Regions from separate parts of the Cohnella herbarum genome, predicted to be linked through region 1. Evidence: riboswitches for the same ligand, from Rfam matches in the RefSeq annotation. Region 1 holds a riboswitch; the other holds the start of a gene.

What was found. A riboswitch is a leader RNA that binds a small molecule or an ion and turns the genes downstream of it on or off. The one in region 1 is predicted to bind cyclic di-AMP.
Region 2: linked by a shared signal. The riboswitch ahead of HH215_RS13620 (3D domain-containing protein) and the one ahead of HH215_RS07845 (hypothetical protein) in region 1 are both predicted to bind cyclic di-AMP.

What each region holds. Positions count from the first base shown of each region.
Region 1 covers NZ_CP051680.1:1,778,932-1,784,587, forward strand. The annotation lists gene HH215_RS07835 (GMC family oxidoreductase) at 1-1,119, opposite strand, end outside; gene HH215_RS07840 (gluconate 2-dehydrogenase subunit 3 family protein) at 1,132-1,905, opposite strand; gene HH215_RS07845 (hypothetical protein) at 2,081-2,734, opposite strand; cyclic di-AMP (ydaO/yuaA leader) riboswitch at 2,887-3,024, opposite strand; gene trhO (oxygen-dependent tRNA uridine(34) hydroxylase TrhO) at 3,224-4,126, shown strand; gene HH215_RS07855 (helix-turn-helix transcriptional regulator) at 4,156-4,794, shown strand; gene HH215_RS07860 (hypothetical protein) at 4,832-5,656, opposite strand, start outside.
Region 2 covers NZ_CP051680.1:3,079,697-3,085,352, reverse strand. The annotation lists gene HH215_RS13635 (TrkH family potassium uptake protein) at 1-513, shown strand, start outside; gene HH215_RS13630 (potassium channel family protein) at 528-1,190, shown strand; gene HH215_RS13625 (polysaccharide deacetylase family protein) at 1,257-2,081, shown strand; gene HH215_RS13620 (3D domain-containing protein) at 2,221-2,874, opposite strand; cyclic di-AMP (ydaO/yuaA leader) riboswitch at 2,880-3,041, opposite strand; gene HH215_RS13615 (LysR substrate-binding domain-containing protein) at 3,149-4,066, opposite strand; gene HH215_RS13610 (succinate dehydrogenase cytochrome b558 subunit) at 4,236-4,907, shown strand; gene sdhA (succinate dehydrogenase flavoprotein subunit) at 4,926-5,656, shown strand, end outside.

The DNA.
Region 1 (5,656 bases):
ACTATGATCGAAGTTGTCGCCGTTAAAGTCATCTATGCAGCTTCCAAGCGCGCCTGCCCCCATCGCCATATTAAACTCCCGATCCTCATAGAAGGCGGCGGTGCTCGCTCCGTTAACTTGATAGGCGTAATTTCGTCCGACGGATCCGGTATCCGACTTCGGGTCATAAGGTTGTCCCAGCTTGGACACCAGCAGCAAGCGTACGTTCGTGAACACGTATCCTGCTAAAATAACAACGTCGGCCGGTTGCATGTACTCTTCTCCGGTCGGTACGTTAACGTACTTGATCCCGGTCGCTTTCTTGCCGTCGTGAATAATTTCCGTGACGTTAGAGAAGGTGCGCAGCTCGAACTTGCCCGTCTGTAGAGCGACCGGCAGCACGGTCACGACAGGATCGGCCTTCGATCCGTATTCGCAGCCGAAGCGCTCGCAGTACCCGCAATATTGGCATGCCGCCCGCTCGATGCCGTCCGGATTTGTGTATGCTTCGGATAGGTTCGCGGAAGGAATGTTGTAAGGGTGGTAACCGAGCTTCTTGGCGGATTCCGTGAATAGCTTCATGCCCGGCGTCTGTTTCATCGGACCCGTCGGGAACGGCTTTGACATCTGCGAGACATGTTCCGGAAGTTCCTTGTCCCCGGAGATGCCCGCCATCTGCTCGTATTTAACGAAATACGGCTCAAGCTCGCCGTACGTGATTCCCCAATCCCGTAGAGTCATTCCTTCGGGAATTTTACTCTTTCCGTAGCGCTCCACCGTCTTGGTATAGATTTCGAAATCATACGGTAGAAAACGGTAATATTGTCCGTTCCAATGGACGCCGGCCCCGCCGAGACCATCCCCCATTAAGAACGATCCGTACGTGCGCATCGGAAGCGCCCGTATTTTCTCCGTATTGCGGAAAGTAATGGTTTCCTTGGACAAGTCTTGCATCAACTCGTACCTCGTCGCATATCTCAGTTCATCATGGACGTGGTAATAGTCTTGGGTTCCTCGGCTTTTGCCGCGTTCTAACCCGACTACGTTGTGACCTGCCTTCGTCAACTCGGCGGCAATGATGCCGCCTACCCAGCCCATCCCAACGATGACGACATTCACTTTCGGAAGTTTATTCGCCATGCCACCTCCTCCTTAACCTAACTCAAGATGATCGTGCAAGCTGAGCGGTTCCATCTTGATGAACTCTTCTTTTTCGATCACGTCGTAATAGCTCATCTGATTGCCGGGGTAGTTCCGCATTTTCCAGCCGGCCATATTTTTGTTTCCGCCGTACAGAGGGTCCGAATACACGCCTTCGATCGTAAGATTGTGCAGTAAATTAAAGAACGCGGCCGCAGGCACGCCTTTGAGTTTGACTTCGTTTTTCTCGAAAGCCGTTAACACGGCGTCCTGCTCTTCCGGAGCGATCTTCGTAAAAGGCTTGTTATACGTGTCGGTGCTGTATTCATTCAGCGCATCGAGCCCGAGCGCCAGCAACTCTTTGCGCTTGAAGCTGAGTTGGTAACCTTGCGAAACTTCGGAAGGATAGAAAGGCGGCGACATGTAATCCCTGCTGTTGATTCCGTATGCGCTGGCCATCTGATGATCAATGAAGAAAGCGACTCCAAGCTCCTTCGCGCCCGGACCGAGTTCGTCCATCGGATAAATCCGTTCGGACGCCGCTTCCGTGATCAGAAACTGATCCTGCGTAAAGAACATTAAAGCTTGGTTATAGTCTCGGTCAGACGAAGGGGCCGGAGTTTCCGGATTCGCGGGTTTCTCTTCCTTGTCCGTCTTCTTTAGGCTAGAACCGATAATTCCGCCAATGACTCCGCCTACGACAACGCCTCCGATTGCCGTACCCGAATATTTAAGAAACCTTCTTCTCGATTCGTCCTGGGGCTTCTGCGATTGATCTTTAGCCAATTGGGGATCGTCCTCGCTTCCTGTAATGGAAAGGATATACCGAGATTGTTCCCTGAATATGGATTTTCATCCAAAAAGAAAATAAAATAAGACTCCTCCTATTGCGGATAGGAGAAGTCTTATTTTTAGTCTATATATCGTAGCAATTAGAGCTTAGAGCAGTTACGACGAGAGATTATCCGACGATAAACTGATATCCTACCCATTCATGATAACGATAAGGCTTGAATTGAACTTTGAAGGGGGAAGCTTCCCGCTCGAATCGTTCTTTGACAACCTTATCAACGATGACTACGCCGGTCGTCATACTGGCATATTCAATAGCGCTGACCATCGCTTCCCCGTAATACAAACTATTCGCGGGTAGTTTCAGGCCGGTTTGAAAACCGTATACCTCCCCCATGCTAATCCCGATGCCGCATTCAAAGTTCATGTCAATACCTTCCTTCTTCAATGAAGGATTGATGACATTCGCGACGGCATTTAGGATCTGAAACCCGCAAATACAGCTGTGACTGCCGGCATCCGGATCGGATATCGGGAAAATCGCGGTATAGGAATGGTGGTTGGCTTCGATCAGCTTGCCGCCCCAACCCGTAACGATCTGCGAGACGACGGAAACGAATCGGATAATGCCCTGCTGCGTCAAGGAAAGATCCGTCGCTTCGTCGCGGTTGCGACTTCCCGTATTCTCGACGGTCATGTGCAACACCGCGTGAAGTTCTTCCATCGGACTACGTTCCGGACCGGGAGTCTTACGCTCGACGATCAGCCGAGACTGTTCCATGAGAGTCGCATAAGTGGCTTTCACTGCATCCTCGTGAATCATACATCGCACCTCCTAAGTAGATGATTCTCTTGAATCGCGATCACGACGACAAAAAGACCCATAGCTTATCGAGAGGAGTCTCCGATAATTAGGGCCTTAAATAAACAGAAAGGACCCTAAAACGGAGGGTCCGAAGTGAAAAAATAATAAAACAGACCCATCTCCTGCTGACGAGGTTAGCTGACGGACTCGGGTAAGATGGTACCCTTCATTCCGAAGAATGATTCGCCCCTAATAACTGGTTCCCCCGCTTTTCGACCTATAGGTCGAAAACTAAGCGTACTATAATCCTAAGCTTACTTTGGCGGATTGTCAACCACTTAATAAACATCCATGTTGACTAAGTAACGTCGAGAAGCTAAAATAACATAATCACAGTATGATTTACCGCGACGAAACGTCTTAACGCTTGGCGGAAGAGATCAGTCCTCTCTCTTCCGCTATTCTTTATTCCGATACAAATGATGAAAAGATGAAAGGTGTTCGATTATGACGACAGATTATCGCATCCTGCTCTACTACAAATACGTGCCTATTTCCGATCCTGAAGCCTTTACGGCGGAGCACCTTCAGTTTTGCAAAGATCTTGGGATCAGAGGCCGTATTCTCATTGCCGAAGAAGGCATTAACGGCACGCTCTCCGGTACGATCGAACAGACGGATCGCTACATGGAAGCGATGCATGCACATCCGCTCTTCTCCGATCTTCTCTTTAAGATCGACGAATCGGCCGGCCATGCCTTCAAGAAGCTGTTCGTCCGGCACAAGAAGGAGCTTGTTACGCTCCGTTACGACAAGAAGCTCAATCCGCATACCGACGGCGGCGGAAGATTGACCCCGCAACAATGGCATGACCATCTCGATCGGGACGACGTGCTCATCTTGGACGGAAGAAGCAACTACGAATACGATCTCGGCCATTTTCGCAACGCGATCAAACCGGATCTCGAGACGTTCCGCGAATTTCCGGAATGGATCCGCAATAACCTCGCCGAGCATAAAAATAAACGGATACTCACTTACTGTACCGGCGGCATTCGTTGCGAAATGTTAACCGCCGTGCTTAAGAACGAAGGTTTCGACGACGTGTTCCAACTGGATGGCGGAATCGTCACGTACGGTCAAGATCCGGAAGTTCAAGGTCGAGGCTTCGACGGCAATTGTTACGTGTTCGATGAACGCGTCTCCGTGCGGATTAACCAAACCGACGAGCATACGCTTGTCGGCCAATGCCATCATTGCGGCGAGAAAACCGATCGTTATATTAACTGCAAGGACGATACTTGCCATCTTCAGCATTTGGTTTGCGATGAATGCGAAAGCAATAGTCGGGGGTATTGTTCCGAGGAATGCGAAACCCATGATCTGGCTACTTCGGGGTCCGTCCTGTAATCATTCGCGGTAGATCTGGAGGTTACGAGATGAAAGACGATTTGGACTTGTCTACCCGGAACAGAATCATGCAAATGCTGAAGACCGCCGGACAATTGACGACCAAGGACTTGACGGACCAGCTAGGAATTACGGGGATGGCCGTCAGGAGGCACATCTCGATTCTAGAACGGGATAACTTAATAGAATCGACGACGGTTCGAATCCCGATGGGGCGTCCTGCCGCGGTATATCGATTAACGGATCAAGCCGATGATTATTTTCCGAAAAACTATCATTCCGTAGCGCTCGACCTTCTTACCGAGCTTGAGGTCGAGGCAGGAGAAACGATGGTCAACCATCTGTTCGATCTGCGCAAGGCGACTCTGATGCAACGTTACGAGAGTAAGATGGTTAACAAGGATTTGGAGAATAGAGTTGCCGCGCTTTCCGAAATCCAGAATGAAAACGGCTATATGGCAACGTGGGAGAAAACCGGCGATAGCGATTATATTCTAACCGAATATAATTGTCCGATATCCAGAGTGGCAAATAAGTATAACCATGCGTGTACGTGCGAACTTAACCTGTTCGAATCCTTGCTCGAAGCCAAAGTTAGCCGTTCCGATTGTTTGGCCAAGGGCGACAACAAATGCGTCTACCGCATTCGTCCGCAACAAGATCGTTAGAAAAAGCTTCCTCGATCCGCATCGAGGAAGCTTTTTTTTATTGATATTTAAACCCGATACCCATCAGATGAAGGTTTTTCATTTGCTCATCCGCCTTAGAGCTCGGCCCCTTATAGGTTGGCTGGCCGCGATACAGGACTTTTCCGCTCGTTGCTTCCAATACCGCAAGTTCCGTGTGTTCGCCCTTGCGCAGCAACGCATACACGTGACCATTCCCGATCGTAACCGATGCGATCTCGTTTACGCCAAGCTGTTGCGCTGTGAGCTCGTGAAGTCCCGGTAATTTTTTATTGGCTACAATATCATATCGCGCTATCGTGATCGCGTTCGTATCGTAAACTAATGACGATAGAATATTACCGTTCAGAGTATAATCGGGTAGGAGCGCTGTATTTCCTTTCAGAAAATACTCAGTCAGCATCGTAAGCTTACCTGTTCGATAGGAATAGGCGAAGAGATGATCGGATTGGGACTCCATGCTGTAAACGTTTCCCTCAAGATGATCTTCTGCTTTTTCCTTGCGGATTCTCAGCACGACAACCTCTCCGGGTTCGGAACGAATCTCATTCGAAACAGAAGATAGGATAATATCCTCCTTGTCCGTTGCCGTAATGCCATGTTTCAAGGTTTCATTTTTGATAAGATCACCAGAATTCATGTCTACGACGTACACGTGGAGTTCAGCGGTTGAGTTCCGATCTTCTTCACCAATATTCATCGCCCTCTGCGTAGTGAGGATATGAATTTGATCGTCAATCCGCTGCACATCCTCGATCGTCATCCAGGTATAGATGCTCGAATCTTTGATCGTAGTCTGATAACGGTTCACCTTTCCCGTTTTCTCGTTCAGAAGATCAATCTT
Region 2 (5,656 bases), 1.3 Mb from region 1:
AGGACGGCCGGCGTTAACTCTGTGGATATTGCGGGCTTACGGCAAGCGACGCAGTTTATCATCATTATCCTCATGTTCATCGGGGCTTCTCCCGGTTCTACTGGCGGAGGAATCAAGACGACGACTTTTACGGCGCTTGTCGGAGCCGTCGTTGCGATGGTCAGAGGTAAAGAAGATGTCGTATTGTTCAAAATGAGGTTGGCTCAGGAACGGGTGTACAAGGCGTTAACCGTTACGTTATTCGCGTTCGGTCTCGTCATCGTGGCGACGATGATCTTGTCGACGACGGAAGATCACCAATTCCTCATGATCTTGTTCGAAGTAACTTCCGCGTTCGGTACGGTCGGCTTATCGATGGGTCTAACCGGAGATTTGACCGTCGCTGGAAAAATCATCATTATCCTTATGATGTTTATGGGGCGGTTAGGTCCGCTGACTTTGACATATGCGCTTGGACGAAAGCAAGGGCGGGCCTTGTATCGTCATGCGGAAGGTAAAATTATTATCGGGTAGAGGACGGAAATATCATGAAGATGAATCAATTCGTTATTATAGGGTTGGGACGGTTCGGATCGAGTTTAGGCGCGGAGTTGATCAAATTAGGTTATGAAGTGCTTGGCGTGGACCGCGACGAAGAGAAAGTACAAGAACTGTCCAACATTCTTACGCACGCGGTCGTTGCGGACGCTACGGAGGAAGAGGTGCTGCGTTCGATCGGCGCCCGGAACTTCGATTGCGGCGTCGTGGCGATCGGGGACGATATACAGGCGAGTATACTGGCAACGATTCTGTTGAAGGATCTCGGCGTCAAGAAGGTCGTGGCGAAAGCGGTATCCGATCTGCACGGCCGCGTATTGGAGCGGGTCGGCGTGGACAGGATTATCTATCCGGAACGGGATATGGGGGTTCGCGTGGCCCATCAGCTCGTTTCGCCGAACTTGTTGGATTATATCGAGCTGTCCAAGCAATATACGATAGCGGAGCTTGCGGTTCCGGAATGCCTGTCGGGCAAGTCGCTGGACGATGTGAACCCGAGGGGGAGATTCGGTTGCAGCATCGTGGCTATCAACAAACCGAAGGGGATCATCATCGCTCCCGTGGCGAAGGATACCTTATCGAAGGACGACGTGATGGTCGTTATCGGCACGAATGATCAGATCGAGCAATTCCAAGAGTCGATCGGACAATAGCCGGCTGGAAAAGTTATTAGCGAGAGTTGAATGAAATCCATCCCATTCGTTCAGGATATAGTTAGAATGAGCGGTTATGGGGGGATTGGCGAGATGACGATGTCGCGCTTTAGATCGGTGGTGATGGCGCTGGTAAGCGCCGTCACCCTTTTGTCTTTGTTGGGGGATTGTACTGGTGCGCATGCCGCTTATGCAGCTGGAACAACGCAGGTTAAGCCGTCCGGCAATCATTGGTCCGAATATGAACGCAAGTATGAAGGCGTGTTCGTATTGTCCGCGTCCCGGGGTTCGCGCAAAGTCGCGTTAACGTTCGACGACGTGCCGGACCCCCGGTTCACGCCGCAGGTTCTGGACGTCCTGAAAGCCAAGAAGGTTCATGCGACTTTCTTCGTCGTAGGAACCCGCAGCTCGAAACATCCGGATTTAGTCAAACGAATCCACCGGGAGGGCCATAACCTAGGTAATCATTCGTATAGCCACCCTAATTTCTCTAAGCTGAACTTCGCGAAGGTGCAAGAGCAGATCGAACGAGCGGAGCACGTGATCGAGGGGATCGTCGGGTTTAAACCAAGGCTAGTGCGTCCTCCATACGGGGAGATTTTACCAAAACATCTGGACTGGGCGAAAAAAAGAGGATATACGGTAGTGAATTGGGATGTGGATTCATCGGATTGGCGACAGTTAAGCTCGGATCAGGTGTTTCGGAACGTCACCCGCTCGGTACGGCCGGGTTCCGTCGTGCTGATGCATGCCGGAGGCGGACAAGGACAGAGCTTGTCCGGTACGGTCAAGGCGCTTCCGCAAATTATCGACTGGTTGCGCGCGAATCATTACGAGCCCGTGACTTTAACCGATCTGCTGGATATTCCCGAACGCAGAAAAGGGCAGTAAAATCGTACCCGACCGTGGAAATCGGTCAGGTAGGCAGCTTACGAATTGTATGGTTGCGGAGTGAACGGATTAAATAAACCTAGGGTCCGCAATCGGAGCCTAGGTTTATTTATAGCGCGCGATATTCGAATGGCCGGAACTATTCTAAAATGTAGACTTTGACGTTCTGAAAACCGAAACTCGAGACGAAAGAACGGGAACCCGGAACGAAAATATCGATTCGTTTGCCCTTGATCGCGCCACCCGCATCCAATGCCCGCGCGTACATGCCTCCCTGAGGCAAGCCATTGAAATCGTATCCTTCAATGTATACTCTCGTTCCGAAGGCGATGACTTTCGGGTCCACGGCTATCGTTCCGAGCTTAAGCGGATTGCCGAAATAATCGACAGCCCCCCATCCGCCGTTCTCCTCGGCAGCAGCCGAATAAGCCGAAGCTTTAATGTCGATAATTTTGGAGTAAGCGAGCGACTCCGCGGTCGACGTCGATTGCATTTGGACGGGCTTGCTCGAGTCGGCAGCGGCTGTCGCCTTGGAAGCGCTCCCGGAGTTGGCCGTGCTGCTCGGGATCACAAGCTTTAATCCGGTGTAGATATTCAAAGGATCGACGGAAGGGTTCGCGTTCATCAATTTCTGAAGCGGCACTTTGTATTGGGTTGAAAGCTTCCAAAACGTATCGGAATTTTTAGCGGTGTGAGTCGTTGCCGCGTGTGCTGTCAGTCCCGGTAGTGCCAATGCCGCTCCAAGAAGAAGCGCTGAAGATCGTATGCTCAATTTTTTCAAACCGTGTTTCATTACGTATATCCTCCTAGAGATGGGCCGGCGAGGTTAGCTGTCGGATTCGGACTGGGAGATCAGCCCTGCGCGATTGCGCTTCACCCCTGCACATGTATAGGTTCGTTTCGAGTATGTGCTTTTAATACTTGTCCCCCCGCACCTGACGGTTTTGGCCGGAATGTTTTGTTGTTGCGTTCCTAAGAAGGGCGCCCCAACTACCTGTAAAAGGTACCATAGCGAGCAGGCGGTTAAAACAGGAAAAATCAGGAGTCGGACCGATTTTTTCGTTAGATTAAGATTCTTTGAGACGGTTTGCCCCGCGGTCGAAATAGGCGGTCGTTTCCTCGATCAAATAGCGCGTCGAAGGAGCGAGCCAGACCGGGTCGCCGTGAATGAGAGACGTCGTCCGCTTAGTCCCCTCAAGCTCTTTGATGCGCACGAGGTATAAATCGTTATCGATGAGAACTTGCTCGCGCAGGTAAGATTTAGGAAGCAAAGTGCCCGCGCGGCAAGCGGATAATAACCGAATAATGGCCTCGAAAGAGTCGATTTCCATCCGGACATCCGGCTTAAGGTTATATTTTTTTAATAATTCGTCTGTCAGAGTTCGGTACCACGTTCCCGGCGCAAAAAGAATCATCGGAAGGCCGTCGAGATCGGACATTTCCAATTGCGTTCTTTCTAATATAATATGCGTTCTCGGAAGGACGAGGATAAGATGATCTTCAAACAAGGGTAAACTGGTAATAGCGGGATCGTAGATGACGGACGAGGCTACGATTCCGAAATCGACTTTGCGTTCTTTAACGAGCGTGGCGATTTCGTGCGACTTGCCCGTGACGGCTTTAATCTCAAGATTAGGGTGCTTCTCGGTAATTGCGGTAATAAGATCGGGCAGCGTCGTCTGGAGAGTCGTCAAGCTGGCTCCGATCGTAGCTACGTGCGCTTCCGACGATTTGAAAGCGTTCAGTTTCTGTAAATAGCTGCCGTGGAATTGTCGTAACTCAAGCGCGAATTCGTAAGTGACTTGTCCGGCTGCCGTTAGTTCGAGTCGCTTGCCGATTCTTCGGAACAGGTCGACCTCAAGCTCCGATTCAAGCCGGGCTAAACGGCGGGACAGGGCGGGTTGCGACAGGTTTAATCTTTCCGCTGCTTTGTTTAGGCTTGTTTGTTCTACAATCGTCGCGAATAGCCGCATATCTTCGAGCACAGGGAACACCATCCTCTTATGCGTTTTAGTTATAAGTTTTAATATTAAATAAGCAGTTCCATTATAAGCGAAAATAGGGTAACCTTAAAAGCGGTGACAAAATGGTGACGTATGGAAACTTCGTCATCTGAAGTCGAAGCACGGATGCGAAAGGAGATCGAACACAGACATGAAAGGTAATTCTTATTTACCGAGAAAGCTTCATTCGTTGCTTGGCGTAATTCCGCTTGGATTGTTCATTATCGAGCATGCGCTGACGAACTATTCCGCTTACGAAGGCGGACAGGAGGGCTTCACGAAAAGCATCGACTTCTTGAACAGCGTACCTCTTGTATTCTGGCTGGAATTGTTCGTTATCTGGTTGCCCATTTTATTCCATGGGGTATACGGACTGTACATCGCGTATCAATCGAACATTAACACGGGCCGATTCAGCTATGGCCGCAACTGGGCGTTCACGTTGCAACGGATTACGGGGGTAATCACGTTTATTTTCGTGGCATGGCATTTCTACGAAACCCGATTCCAGATTACGCTCGGCAACGTTACGCATGAAGAACTGGGTCAACACATGAACGGAATCGTTAGCGACCCGCTCGTCTTCACGGCTTACATCATCGGCGTAATCGCCGCGACGTTCCACTTCGCGAACGGTTTGTGGGCTTTCTTGGTGAGCTGGGGAATTACGGTTGGCCCGCGCGCTCAGAAAGTTTCCTCTAATATTTGCATGGTCATCTTCGTAATCTTGTCGGCACTGTTCTTGTTGTCCTTGTTCGCATTCCGCGGCGACGAGTTCGCATCGGCTGCAGCAACGGCGTTAAGTTCAGTCTCGATCGGTTAGAGGGAGGAGAAACAAATTATGGCTACTCAAAAAGTAATTGTCGTCGGAGGCGGACTTGCCGGATTAATGGCGACGATTAAAGCGGCGGAAGCGGGAGTTCGGGTCGATCTATTCTCGCTGGTACCGGTTAAAAGATCTCACTCCGTATGCGCGCAAGGCGGTATTAACGGAGCTGTAAATACAAAAGGCGAAGGCGATTCCCCTTGGGAGCACTTTGACGATACGGTGTATGGAGGCGACTTCCTCGCGAATCAACCTCCGGTTAAAGCAATGTGCGAAGCGGCGCCCGGCATTATCCACTTGATGGACCGGATGGGCGTAATGTTCAGCCGTACCCCGGAAGGATTGCTCGATTTCCGCCGGTTCGGAGGAACGCAATATCACCGTACGGCATTCGCCGGAGCTACGACGGGACAGCAACTGTTGTACGCGCTGGACGAGCAGGTTCGGCGTTGGGAAGTCGCGGGACTGGTGCAGAAATTCGAGCATTGGGAATTTACGGGAGCGGTCATCGATGACGACGGAGTTTGCCGCGGGATTTCCGCGCAAGATCTGCGCACGATGGAATCGGTCACGTTCCGCGGCGATGCGGTCATTCTGGCCACCGGCGGTCCCGGGATTATTTTCGGCAAAACGACGAACTCCGTAATCAATACGGGAACGGCGGCGAGCGCGGTTTATCAGCAAGGCGTGCATTATGCGAACGGGGAGTTCATTCAGATTCACCCGACCGCGATTCCCGGCGACGA